3 regions of the Mammaliicoccus vitulinus genome follow, and region 3 is predicted to be linked to each of the others. Evidence: riboswitches for the same ligand, from Rfam matches in the RefSeq annotation. Region 3 holds a riboswitch; each other region holds the start of a gene.
The links. A riboswitch is a leader RNA that binds a small molecule or an ion and turns the genes downstream of it on or off. The one in region 3 is predicted to bind S-adenosylmethionine.
Positions count from the first base shown of each region.

Region 1: another riboswitch for S-adenosylmethionine. It lies ahead of metX (homoserine O-acetyltransferase MetX); the one in region 3 lies ahead of PYW35_RS11185 (hypothetical protein).
Region 2: another riboswitch for S-adenosylmethionine. It lies ahead of PYW35_RS10185 (methionine ABC transporter ATP-binding protein); the one in region 3 lies ahead of PYW35_RS11185 (hypothetical protein).

Region 1 covers NZ_CP118974.1:21,555-26,050, reverse strand. The annotation lists gene PYW35_RS00120 (DHH family phosphoesterase) at 1-306, opposite strand, end outside; gene PYW35_RS00115 (DUF2232 domain-containing protein) at 321-1,238, opposite strand; gene metX (homoserine O-acetyltransferase MetX) at 1,320-2,291, opposite strand; SAM riboswitch class I at 2,360-2,461, opposite strand; gene PYW35_RS00105 (AzlD domain-containing protein) at 2,528-2,854, opposite strand; gene PYW35_RS00100 (AzlC family ABC transporter permease) at 2,851-3,495, opposite strand; gene PYW35_RS00095 (YceI family protein) at 3,788-4,303, opposite strand; gene serS (serine--tRNA ligase) at 4,429-4,496, opposite strand, start outside.
Region 2 covers NZ_CP118974.1:2,034,089-2,038,584, reverse strand. The annotation lists gene PYW35_RS10210 (thioredoxin family protein) at 81-401, opposite strand; gene PYW35_RS10205 (arsenate reductase family protein) at 543-896, shown strand; gene gcvH (glycine cleavage system protein GcvH) at 964-1,344, shown strand; gene PYW35_RS10195 (toprim domain-containing protein) at 1,447-1,851, shown strand; gene PYW35_RS10190 (thioredoxin family protein) at 1,808-2,131, shown strand; SAM riboswitch class I at 2,161-2,265, shown strand; gene PYW35_RS10185 (methionine ABC transporter ATP-binding protein) at 2,343-3,368, shown strand; gene PYW35_RS10180 (methionine ABC transporter permease) at 3,361-4,056, shown strand; gene PYW35_RS10175 (MetQ/NlpA family ABC transporter substrate-binding protein) at 4,070-4,496, shown strand, end outside.
Region 3 covers NZ_CP118974.1:2,229,817-2,234,312, reverse strand. The annotation lists gene PYW35_RS11200 (ABC transporter ATP-binding protein) at 1-843, shown strand, start outside; gene PYW35_RS11195 (RrF2 family transcriptional regulator) at 977-1,357, shown strand; gene PYW35_RS11190 (NAD(P)/FAD-dependent oxidoreductase) at 1,428-2,321, shown strand; gene PYW35_RS11185 (hypothetical protein) at 2,449-2,664, opposite strand; SAM riboswitch class I at 2,739-2,838, opposite strand; gene PYW35_RS11180 (PepSY domain-containing protein) at 2,967-3,626, shown strand; partial or broken gene efeO (iron uptake system protein EfeO) at 4,391-4,496, shown strand, end outside.

The DNA.
Region 1 (4,496 bases), 430 kb from region 3:
AAAATTATTAATCCATTCGATATGATCTTTTTTATCTAATAGTATTACACCTATTGGCAAGTCACTAACAGCACTTGTCTTACTTTTAGTAATTCTTCCGGCTAAACTTCCAATATATAAGTCTAATTTCGCAAAGCTTTTTCTAATAAAAAATATGCTTATTGCAATTAGAATTATCGTAACAACCGTCGAAATAATCGCCCAAAATATCGAATTAAAAAAACTGAAAACGAGTAGCACTAAAGCTAATATCATCATAATGATATACGGAAATATTAGGGCTTTCTTAACTGATTGACGGTTCATAAACTCACCTCAATTTACTTTTTTATGCGTTGTTTTAAATTAAACCAAATATCCATTAATCCAAATAAGTATGCAAACGGCTTAAATATGAAGGCCATTACAAATATCAAAACACCTACAATAATAGGTAATTTTTTTACTTTTACGTATAAATGGAACAAGGATAATGCTTGAATAAATATAACCCATTCTAACACAAATTGTAAGTTAGTGACTATGCCATACATCACTACGTTTTCTTTTGAAACAAACAAACTTACAAGTACAGTTATCACAAATACAAACGCAACACTTCTATTAATTTGCCACATAAATAATGGTCTGAATACTGGTGTCGCTACTTTGAATTTTCTTAATATAGGGAAAGTCACGAGTAAATTAACGAGAACAAGTACAAATACCCATAATATTATATACCCAGGAATGCTTACTTGTAATATCTCCATTGAAACTCGTAATGCTTCTTCAATTTCTGTCGTTAAATTTCCACTCATTTGAAAATAAGACATTAATACATCTTGATACTGACTAAATAACTTGCTTGTTAAAGGTATGTTCCCTGTAATTTGTAAAATTAACACACTACCGATTGTTAATATACTCATAAATGATGTAACTAAGTATAAAATACGTTCTTTTGATGTACGTTCAAGTAACAATTGCCCAATGAATACACTCATAAATACCATAAGCGTCATCGCTGTTAATAAAAACATATTATTGAATAGTACGGTCGCACATAATGTCACGACAACAGTCACAAAAAACGACGGTTTAGATCGATACCAAAGTATTGTTCCAGGTATCGTAATGAACGGTAATATAATAATTACTAAATATGGTGCGAAATTCATAACTACCACACTTAGCACTAGTGCTAATGTTGCTATAATTGTCGCTTTTATATCGACTTTAAAAGACAAATTTTTCACTTCCCAATCTAATTTAAACATCTTTCTTTATTTTACAGATTTTTATCTCTTAAAACAATGTAGGTGACTTTTTAAATGATATTAGCGTGCTTTGAATTTATGTAATTTTAAGAAGTGATAGACGTTAGGTGCCCAATCTCCGAAGTTTAATAAGAATCCATCGTGACCAACATTGTCTTGCACGAAGAAATGTCTATGATATTTAAAGAATCTACCTAAAGCTCTCACTTGATCATCTGGATACAATAAATCATCCGCAAAGCCTAAAGTTAAGACTTTCGTTTCTAGTTGTTGTAATCTTTCTTCAACATCATTACGGCCTTTAAATATGTCATGGCTATCTAATACGTCTAACAAGGTTAAATAACAATCTTTATCGAAAGTTTCTTTAAATTTATTACCTTGATATTTTTGATAACTCACGACATCATCTGCTGAAAATCTCGCCTCATAATCTTTACTTGAACGATAAGTTAAGAAGCCGAGCTGTCTTGCTATACTCAAGCCATCTTGTCCATTCATATTTATAACTTGTCTAGCGATTTCATTAAATGCTCTGCTATATGATGATGTCTTCTCAGTCGCTGCTAATATAACGGCCTTTTTAACTTCAATTGATCCATCGTAAAGCATTTCTAGAGTTTGCATACCGCCTAAAGAACCGCCGATGAGTACATCTATTTTTTCATAGCCAAAATGTTTTAAAGCTAAAATATTCGCTTTCGAAATATCTCTCATCGTTAATTTTTCTGGGAAATTTGATGTATTCAATTTAGAACTCGAACCATAAGGGCTACCAATTACGTTGAATGTAATAAATTGATAATCATTAATTGAAAGGTAACCACCATCTATAATTTCTCTCCACCAGCCTGGATTTTCATCGTCGCCATACGTTAAATGATTACCTGTTAACGCGTGACAAATAACGACTAAAGGTTGACCTTTATATCCAACATATTCATATTGAAGTTTCAAGTTATCAATCACTTCGCCAGATTCTGTTTCAAAATATCCTAATTCGACTAAACCTGTTTCTCGAGAAATAATCATATTAGAACCCCCTCTGTTATTAAATAGAAAAACTTCTTACTCGTTAAAGAAGTAAGAAGTCCTCATCATCCTTATTATGCGAGTAAACTCGTTGGTAGTAGCACCGTATCCAATATGACCGGTTGCTGAAGTGTCATCGGGCCAAATCCCTTAACTTCTCTGAATAAGCTTTGCTATATAATTTATATTAAGAATACTAGAAAAGAGCATTTCTTTCAATAAGGTAACGAATGAAATTAAAAGACGAATCGGACCATCGCCATGATAAACATCCCTGCTATAACTGTGATTGTTAAACTTCTAGATATTAAAGCGATCATGATGGTTGGAACGGCAACAATCATACTTTCATAATTCAATGTAAATCCAGACGTACCTTCTTGGTTTAACATGCCTTCGACGATTAATGCAGTAAACAGACAAACAGGTACATACTGTAACCACTTAATCACATTTTTCGGTAATTCAACCTTCGCTAAAAGTACAAAAGGCGATACTCTAATCATCCACGTTAAAACAAAACAACCTGCCGTAATCAACAACAAATAAGTCGAAATACTCATTTATCGAACACCACCCCTACTACTGAAGCAATGATGGTCGCTATAATAATAGATAAGTAAGTCGGCATAAATAATGTAAGGAGCATCATGCTTACAATCGTTAGTACAATTAAATATATATATACGGTGATTTTACTTTTATGTATCGTTTCAAATTGGGCCACAAGTAAAAATATGAACATCGCTGTTAGTGCATAATCCAGCCCAAATGTTTCTGGCTTAGGAATTAAATTCCCTACTAAACCGCCTAATATAGATGTCAAAATCCATAATAAATAAGCCGAAATATTTAAACCGTGCATCCAAGTTGAATTTAATGATTTTTCTTTCGCATATTTCGTAATTGCAACACCAAATGATTCATCTGTAACGAGTGTTCCGATACCGATGTTAGACCAAAATGAATTGCTTTTAAATGCTGGAACGAGCGCTAAACTTTGTAGAAACATTCTAGAATTAACAAAGAATACGGTTAAAAAAATCGCTGATATAGGAGATTGAATGGCAACTAAAGCACAAATAATAAATTGAGCAGCACCCGCATATACAAAGATAGATAATAATGTGATTTCTAAAATAGATAAACCTGATGAAACACCAACAATACCAAATGCTAATGCGACACTAAAATAACCAAGCATAGTAGGTATACAATCTTTAACGCCTTGAAGAAACGAATCTTTATGAGTCACGCTATAACTGTTCAACGCCCTACCTCCAAACAAAATATCACTACAAGAGGAAGTCTAACGTTTGTCTAACCTCAGTCTGACTTACCTCTTTAATAATTTTAATATGTCTTAGTTTTATCATACCTAAAGTACATTAGCAATAATGCTTGATTAAATATTCGGAAAATAATAAACAAAACAAAAAAACTACGTACAAAGCTTTTTTAACTTTGTACGTAGTTCTTATATAATCTATTATAAATTATTCGCCTAAACTGAATTCAGCACTTGCTTCGAATTTAACATCTCTACCGATCATTACGCCACCTGTTTCTAATGCTTGGTTAAATGATACGCCGTATTTTTCACGATCAATTTTACCATTTACTACGAAACCTGTAACTGTTTCACCGTTTAATGGATTTTTACTTACGCCGTTGAAATCAACGTCGAAAGTTTCTTTGTGTGTTGTACCAGCCATTGTTAAATCTCCAGTAATTGAATCTTCACTGATTGATTTTGTTTCAAACGTAATGTTTGGATTTTCATCTGCACTAAAGAAATCTGCTGATTTTAAGTGTCCATCACGGTCTGCATTTTTAGTATTAATTGAATCTGCTTTAATTGTTACTTTTGCTTTTAATGATGATAAATCATTAATGTCTCCTGAAACTTCTACATCATAGTCTTCAAAAGTTCCTTTAACGCGAGATACCATTAAATGTTTTACTGTAAATTCTAAACTACTGTGTGTTTTGTCAAAATTGAAATTAGTCATGTGTCAAAACTCCCTTTATTTATTTTATATACTTATTATATCAGATATAAAAAGTATATTCAAGATTTAAGTCTAAAAAAAGAGCAACCAATATATGATTACCCTTTTTGTAAGATTTAACTCACTTATAGTTCAATTGTTTCAAGTCCACCCATAAATGGTACTAATGCTTCAGGCACTGTGATTGTTCCAT
Region 2 (4,496 bases), 200 kb from region 3:
CTGCCAACAAGTTCACTTTAAGTGACTTTGTCGACAGTCTGAGATTTCTTCACTAGGCTATAACCTAATGAAGAGATCTTTTATTTTAAGTTCTCAGCTAAAAATGCTTTTACATCTTCTGGAGTTTTGGCATTTGCTGAATGTAAGTGTGCAAGTTTTTCATTGTTTTTAAACACTAAAAGACTTGGAATACCCATTACATCATTTTCTGTAGCCGCTTCAGGTACTTGATCACGATTGATTTGATACCAGTTGTAATTATTATATTCATCAATGATAGGATCAATCCATTGATTCATTCTAGTACAGTCTGGGCACCAGTCTGCAAAGAATTTCACTACTACTGGTTCGTCGCTTTGTGTAATCTCTTCGAATTCTGCATATTGACTAATTGTTCTCATATTTATTTTGCTCCTTAGAAATTTTTCTTATAAACAAAGTATATCTCATTTTCATTATTTAAAAAAATATTTAACTCATTACTATATGTTAGCTATTAATATTGTTATAATGGATTTAAATAGACATATGGAGGTAAAGACATGATAAAATTTTATCAATATCCTAATTGTACAACTTGTAAAAAAGCAGCAAAGTTTTTAGAAATAAATGGTGCAAGTTTTGAACCGATTGATATTACACAGTTAACACCTACAGCTAAAGAATTGAAAGATATCATTGATGGAACAAATATTACTGTAAATCAATTATTTAATACTCGAGGCGCTAAGTATCGCGAGTTGGGTTTGAAAGATAAAATGGATGATTTGTCTGATAACGAAAAATTTGATTTATTAGCATCAGATGGCATGTTAATCAAAAGACCTTTAGCAGTTTTAGGAAATAAAGTAACTTTAGGATTTAAAGAAGAAGAATTTCGTCAAACTTGGCTATAAAAATAGTTGCTTGAATAATGGCTTTATGTCATGATAATAATTGAATTACATATAGGAGGGGATTACTTTGACAGTGCCTAGTGAGTTAAAATATTCTAAAGAACATGAATGGGTAAAAATTGATGGTGATGTAGTTACAATCGGTATTACTGATTTTGCTCAATCAGAATTAGGGGACATTGTGTTTGTTGAGTTGCCTGAAGAAGGTGACGAATTAACTAGTGGAGATTCATTTGGTAGTGTAGAATCTGTTAAGACAGTTTCTGAACTATATGCACCTCTATCTGGTAAAGTCGTTGAAGTAAACGAAGAACTAGAAGATAGCCCTGAGTTTGTTAATGAGTCATCATACGATAAAGCTTGGATGGTCAAAGTTGAACTATCTGATAAAGCTCAATTAGATGAATTATTAGATGCAGACGCTTATAGCGAAATGATAGGTGAATAACATAACTTTAAACTCCACGATGCAATAGTATCATGGAGTTTTTTTTAAATCTTAAATATGAAGTTCAAAAAAATATTAATTCATTTGTAGAAGGTGATGGCCATGGCGATGATTAAAAAAGTAATAATCGTAGAAGGTATTTCTGATAAAAAACGAGTGGAAGAAGTATTAAATGACCGTGTTCATATTATTTGTACCCATGGAACAATGGGTGTAGAAAAAATGGATGAACTTTTAGAAGAGAGTTATGGTTCACAAGTATATGTTTTAGTCGATCAAGATAAAGAAGGTAAACGTATTCGAAAATGGTTTAAGAAGTATATGAGCGAAAGTCATCATATTTATATTGATTCGACATTTTCTGAAGTAGCTCGTTGCCCAAGACATTATTTATCTAATGTGTTAAACTATCATGGATTTACAGTAAAACATGATTTCGTATCGAAAGGGAAGTATCGTTACCATGAAACACACAGAAATATTGAACGATATATACAAGCATTTTGATAAAGACTTACATTTATTATTTGGGTATACGCCTACTTGCGGCACGTGCAAAATATCTGAACGCATGTTGGATATCGCGAACGAAGTAACACAATTACCAATTAATAAATGTGATTTGAATTTTTATCCAGAGTTCTGTAAAGATTTTGAAATCTTATCAGTGCCAGTGCTTTTTATAATGAATCAAGATAAAGTAGTACATCGTATATACGCTTTTCAGTCAGTTCCTTATCTTGTTGAGAATATTCAAAAAGTTATTGACGATAAAAACTTATCATGATAGTATGAATTTAATTAAATACGTATTAACTCTTATCAAGAGAGGTGGAGGGATGTGCCCTATGAAGCCCGGCAACCGTCATATAAATGAAATGGTGCCAATTCACAAAAAGTGTAAACTTTTGGAGATGAGAGAAAGACATCTTTCAAACGCCTTTCTCTTGTCAATTAGAGTGAGGCGTTTTTAATTTAGAGATTAGGAGGCAGCAGATTTGATTGAGTTAAATAAAGTTGTTAAAACTTTCAAAACAAAAAAAGGTGACATAACAGCTGTTGACCATGTTGACTTAAATATAGATAAAGGAAGTATATATGGTGTAATTGGTTTTTCTGGAGCTGGAAAAAGTACATTAATCCGAATGTTTAATGGCCTTGAAACACCAACTGAGGGTGAAGTTATAGTAGATGGTGCTAATATTGGCAAACTGTCTAAACGAGATCTCAGACAAAAAAGACAAAAAGTAAGCATGATATTCCAACATTTTAATTTACTTTGGTCTAGAACAGTTAAAGATAACATCGCATTTCCATTAGAAATTGCAGGTGTATCAAAAAGTGAAATTAATGAAAAGACGAAAGCACTTATTAAAAGAGTAGGGCTTGAAGGTCGAGAGAATGCTTATCCATCACAATTATCAGGTGGACAAAAGCAAAGAGTTGGTATTGCTAGAGCTTTAGCTAACGATCCGCATGTATTATTGTGCGACGAAGCAACAAGTGCATTAGATCCTCAAACTACTGATGAAATATTAGATTTATTAGTAGACATAAATAAAGAAATGAATTTAACAATTATACTTATTACACATGAAATGCATGTCATTAGAAAAATATGTGACCACGTGGCAGTCATGGAAAATGGTAAATTTGTCGAAGAGGGAGAAGTTATAAGTGTATTTAATAACCCTCAAACATATGTTACACAACGCTTTGTGAAAGATGATTTAAAAGCAGATGATCTTCAAAGAACATTAGCAGATTTTAGAGCAGAACAACCGAACGGTGAAATTTGGAAATTGAATTTTGTCGGTGGGACAATTGCTAATCCTGTATTAGCTAAAATTATTAAGAAGTATAATGTAGATATTAACGTCATTGAAGGTGATGTTAAGTTAACACAAAACGGCACATTCGGACATATGATTGTGCATTTACCTCAAGGAGATTATTCTAAAGATCAAATTAAAAAAGAACTAAATGATCTAGGAGTGAAAGTAGAGGTGAATGTAAGTGAATAAGTCATTTGGAGATATTATTACTGAAATGATTACAATGCCAAATGTTAGATGGGATGATGTTTGGGAAGCATTATATGAAACGTTATATATGACAGTCATTTCAACAGTATTTACATTAGTATTTGGTTTAATACTAGGTACGTTATTATTTTTAACATCTAAAGGAACATCGAAAAGCTCACGCGTGTTTTATTCAATCGTGTCATTCGTTGTTAACTTATTTAGAGCCATACCATTCATTATTTTAATTCTATTATTATTACCTTTTACAGATATTTTATTAGGTACAATAAGTGGTCCTAAAGGTGCGTTACCAGCGTTAATCATTGGTGCTTCACCATTCTATGCTAGATTAGTAGAAATAGGCATGAAAGAAATTGATAAAGGTGTTATTGAAGCGGCAGTATCGATGGGTGCTACAACATGGACTGTCGTAAGAAAAGTATTAATTAAAGAATCACTACCTGCGTTAGTTTCAGGAATCACGGTTACAGCCATTGCGTTAGTAGGTTCAACAGCTATTGCTGGTGTAATTGGTGCAGGTGGATTAGGTAACTTAGCTTACTTAACAGGATTTACGCGAAACCAAAATGATGTCATTTTGATTTCAACTATCTTTATATTAATTATTGTTTTTGTTATCCAATTTATTGGAGATATTATTGTTAAAAGAATTGATAAACGTTAAAGGAGTGTTTTACATGAAAAAAGTATTTAGTTTATTATTTATTTCGATTTTAGCAGTTGTTCTAGTTGCTTGTGGTGGAGGTAGTGGTGACAAAAAAGAGAAGAATGAAACAATTAAAATTGGTGCATCACCAGCACCTCACGCTGAAATTTTAGAAGAAGCAAAGCCACTTCTTAAAAAAGAAGGTTATGATTTAGACATCAAGACAATTAACGATTATACAACACCTAACAAATTATTAGATAAAGGTGAACTTGATGCAAACTTCTTCCAACACACACCATATTTAGATAAAGAAGCTAAAGAAAAAGGTTATAAAATTGAATCAGCAGGAAATGTACACTTAGAACCAATGGCAGTTTACTCTAAAAAACATAAAAAATTAGAAGACTTACCAAAAAATGCTACTGTATATGTTTCAAACAACCCAGCTGAAGAAG
Region 3 (4,496 bases):
GAATTATTCCCTAAAGGTATAGCAGGTTTCAAAAATTTTAAAGAAATTGTGAATATGGATCCTGAAATTAAAGATGATGAAGATGCCATCGAGTTTATAGAGGAACCTGATACTATCGAATATGAAAATGTATCTTTCAAGTATTCTGATAAGTTAATTTTAAATCAGTTATCCATTAAAATTGAGCAAGGCGAAAAAGTAGCATTAGTAGGACCAAGCGGGGGAGGTAAAACAACGATTTGTTCGTTATTACCAAGGTTCTATGACCCGTTACAAGGAAAAATTAAAATTAATGATAAAGATATTAAATCTTATACATTAGAATCATTAAGAAAACAAATTGGTGTTGTTCAACAAGATGTATTTCTGTTCGGTGGAACATTAAGAGATAACATCATTTATGGTAACTTGGACGCAACTGAACAAGAAGTTCATTATGCAGTCGATCAAGCGCAGTTAAGAACTTTTGTAGATGAATTACCGGAAGGATTAGATACTGTCGTAGGGGAACGCGGTACAAAATTATCAGGTGGACAAAAGCAGCGTATTTCAATTGCGAGAATGTTCTTGAAGAATCCACCAATTATTATTCTAGATGAAGCGACGAGTGCATTAGATGTTGAAACTGAAAATAAAATTCAATCAGCATTTAAAAACTTATCACAAGGAAGAACATCACTGATCATTGCGCACAGATTAAGTACGATTAGACATGTCGATCGAATTGTATATGTCGAAAAGGGTCAAATTCAAGAAATGGGTAGCCATGATGAATTGATGAATAAAGGTGGCAAATATAAAGATTTATATATGTCACAGTTTGAACAAATCGATGAATTTTAAATAATAAGTGGGACAGTAATCTAATTTTAAAAAAGATTCTGTCCTACTTTTTTGCCTTTTTAAACAAAAGAATAGACAAAATTTAAATAAGTGCTATTATAGAGTTGTAATATCTATGATTAAGAGGTGTCGTATGAAAATTTCAAAAGGTACAGACTATGGTCTACATGCATTGGCATATTTAATTGCTAAAAGAGAGCAACAACCGATCAATGTTAAAAGTTTATCTGAAGTATTAAATATATCTGTAACATATTTATCTAAAATATTAACGCAATTAGTAAAAGCAGGCGTTATTAAATCAGCATCTGGTGCTAAAGGTGGCTATTATTTAGTGAATAATTGGGAACAAATTTCTGTTTACGATATTATAACAGCGATTGATGGACATCAAAGCACACTTGAAGATAGCTTTAACCACGGCCCTGAATGTAAAATTCAATCTATTTTATTATCAGCAGAAGATGAAATGACGAATGCTCTAAAAAATAAAACTTTAAAAGATTTAATGTAAGTTAAATCTTTTTTTAAACTAATCGTAGATATTATAACTCTATAATAGATGAGAAAAGGTGGCGTATAAAATGTTTGATTGTATCGTAATAGGTGGAGGTCCAGCAGGATTGGCAAGTGCTTTAACTTTAGGAAGAGCATTGAAGAAAACGTTAGTCATAGATAATAATAATGCCAGAAATAAAGTGACACAAAAATCACATGCATTTTTAACACAAGATGGTGTAACGCCAGAAGAATTAAGAGCAAAAGCAGAACATGATGTAGATCAATACGAAGATGTTACACGTGTGAATGATACTGTGGCAAACATTATTAAAGAAAATAATCACTTTATAGTTGAAACAAAGCAGGGAAAATATATAGCAAAAAAAGTTATGATTTGTACTGGATTGAGAGAAACATTACCGGAAATTAAAGGATTAAAAGAGAGTTATGGGAAGTCAGTGTTTTATTGTCCATGGTGTGACGGCTATGAATTAAGAAATAAACCATTGCTCGTTGCAGTCCAACCGGGACAAGTGAAACATATGGCCGTACTTATAAGTAACTGGTCAGATGATATCGTCATAAGTAGTCGTGATTTATCATTGTTAACTGCTGAAGATAAAGCATATATGGACAAAAAGAACATACAATTAATAGAAAGTGAAGTAACTGAATTTAAGCACATAGATGGTGTAATTAATGAAGTTTTATTTGAAAATGGCACACACATTTCAAGAAGCGGTGCGATAATTGGCGTTAAATGGGATACAGAATTTGAATTTTTAAGTGGGTTAAACATAGAAAGAGATGAAAATGGAAAAATTAAAATACAACAACTAGGAGAAACTTCAGTACCCGGTTTATTTGTAGCTGGTGAAACTAAAGATCTCATGGCATCACAGTTAATAGATGCAGCAGCAAACGGTAATCAAATCGCGAAATTTGTAGCAATGCAAATTATTATGGAATCAGAGTGAAATGGTGACTAGCCTTAAAAAAGTATGATGTTGCTGTTGCTAATATAATTTGAGGCTGAGACAAATGATTGTCTCAGCCTCTTAGCAAGTCACCTTATTTATAAAGTGTGGTTTCTTTATTTAGTGATTATTTTTTAGTAATACTAATATTAATTTCTAAGTTATCAAATTGAAACTTATGCTGATTGGATTCATTGAGAAAATGTTCTTCTGTTTCAATTCTGCCTAATTCTGACATGAGTTGATTTTTTTGAGCTGTTTTCAACATTGAACCTGAATAACTTTTTGCCGGATGTGCTTTTAACTCTGCTAATTCTGATAAAATATCTTCTCTTGTTCTCATATTTATTGCCTCCTAAAGTTTTAGTTACAATAAAACAGCTCATCTTAAGATTAAGAAGAGCTGTTTAGAGAATCTTCTTATCTTTCAAGTTACACTTGTTGGATTTAGCACAGTACACACGCCTGTTGCTGAGGTTTCATCGGGCCAATTCCCTCCGCCTACTCTTAATAAGACTTACGAGCTATTTTATTGTTCTTTTATAATAACGAATAATTTCAATTTTGTCTAATTTTATAATGAAATGTTTGAAAAATTTAGGAATGTCTATATATTAAGAGAATGTAAAGTTGAGGAGGAATATTATGAAATTTAAAATATTTTCACTTTTATTAGCGTCAGGACTTATTTTAGCAGCGTGTGGTAATGATGATAGCGATGATAAAAAAGACAATAAAGGCGCAGAAAAAACTGAACAAAAAACACAAGATGACAACAAAGATGATATGGATGACAGCAATAACGATAAAGATTCAAATGATGATCAAACTAGCGATGATCAAAATGCAAATAAATCGACAACTAATACTGTGAAATGGAATGACGTTAAAGTCTTTCCGGAAGAAGCAGTAAAAGAAGCTCAAAATGAAGCAAAAGGTGAATTGAAAGATTTATCTTTTGAAAAAGAAGCAGGAGACTGGAGCTACAAAGTAGAATTAGTAGATGGTAGTAATGAGAACAAAGTGCTGATTAATGCAGATGATAAATCCGTTGCTAACGTAGAAAATGAAACAGAAGATGACGATGATAATGATCAAACGTTTAAATTGTCTGATGTAGCAAAATTTGAAGACGTATTAAAAGTAGCCCAAGATAAAGCAAAAGGTGACTTAAAAGAATGGTCACTAAGTGAAGATGATGGCAAACTCGTTTATTCTATTGATTTGAAAGAAGGAAATAAAGATACTACAGAATTTAAGATTGATGCTAAATCAAAAGAAATACTTGAACAAGAACAAGACTAAATTGTTATATAAGAGCGCAAATTCTTTCAAGAAAAGAATTTGCGTTTTTTTTATGATGTTTTTTGAGACTTCGTGCGATTTGGCCATATTTTAAAACATACAGTCTTTCTATGTTGCTTGTTTGGTCAGTCTTGCAACATTCAGTGCTTTTATGTTGCTTGTTTGGCTAGTCTTGCAACATTCAAGCCTTCTATGTTGCTTGTTTGGTAAGTCTTGCAACATTCAAGCCTTCTATGTTGCTTGTTTGGTAAGTCTTGCAACATTCAAGCCTTCTATGTTGCTTGTTTGATAAGTCTTGCAACATACAGGCGTTCTATGTTGCTTGTTTGGTAAGTCTTGCAACATAGAGCATGTACTTAAAAGAAAAAAAGAAAAAATATTATAGAAATGAATATTTCTCCACGATTTTGCAAAGTGCTGACGCCCGGGGGAATAGTATGCGTGAGAGACTACAGGCTCGAGCCATACCCCCAGGCAAGCATGCACTTTCAAAATCGTAAGATTTTAATATAAAAAGAGCTATTTATCTCTCAGATTTTTTTGAGTCTCATCAAGAACAAAATATACATACATTTCCAAGTGATTATCATTATCAATTAAGAGTAACAAGACATTTTACAAAATAAAATAGTCAATTAACACCTTATCTAAGCCTTATATTTTATGTTTTTTTAAAATTCTATAATTTTTTTATTGACTATTACGCATTATAGGAATAAATTAAAGATGATAATGATAATCAATTAGATAGGAAGTGTGTATTAATGAAGAAGTTAATGACAACATTTTTAGCGAGTGCTTTAATTTTAACAGCATGTGGCAACAATGCTGACAAAAAGGCATCTGATGACAAAAAAGAGACGAAAGAAA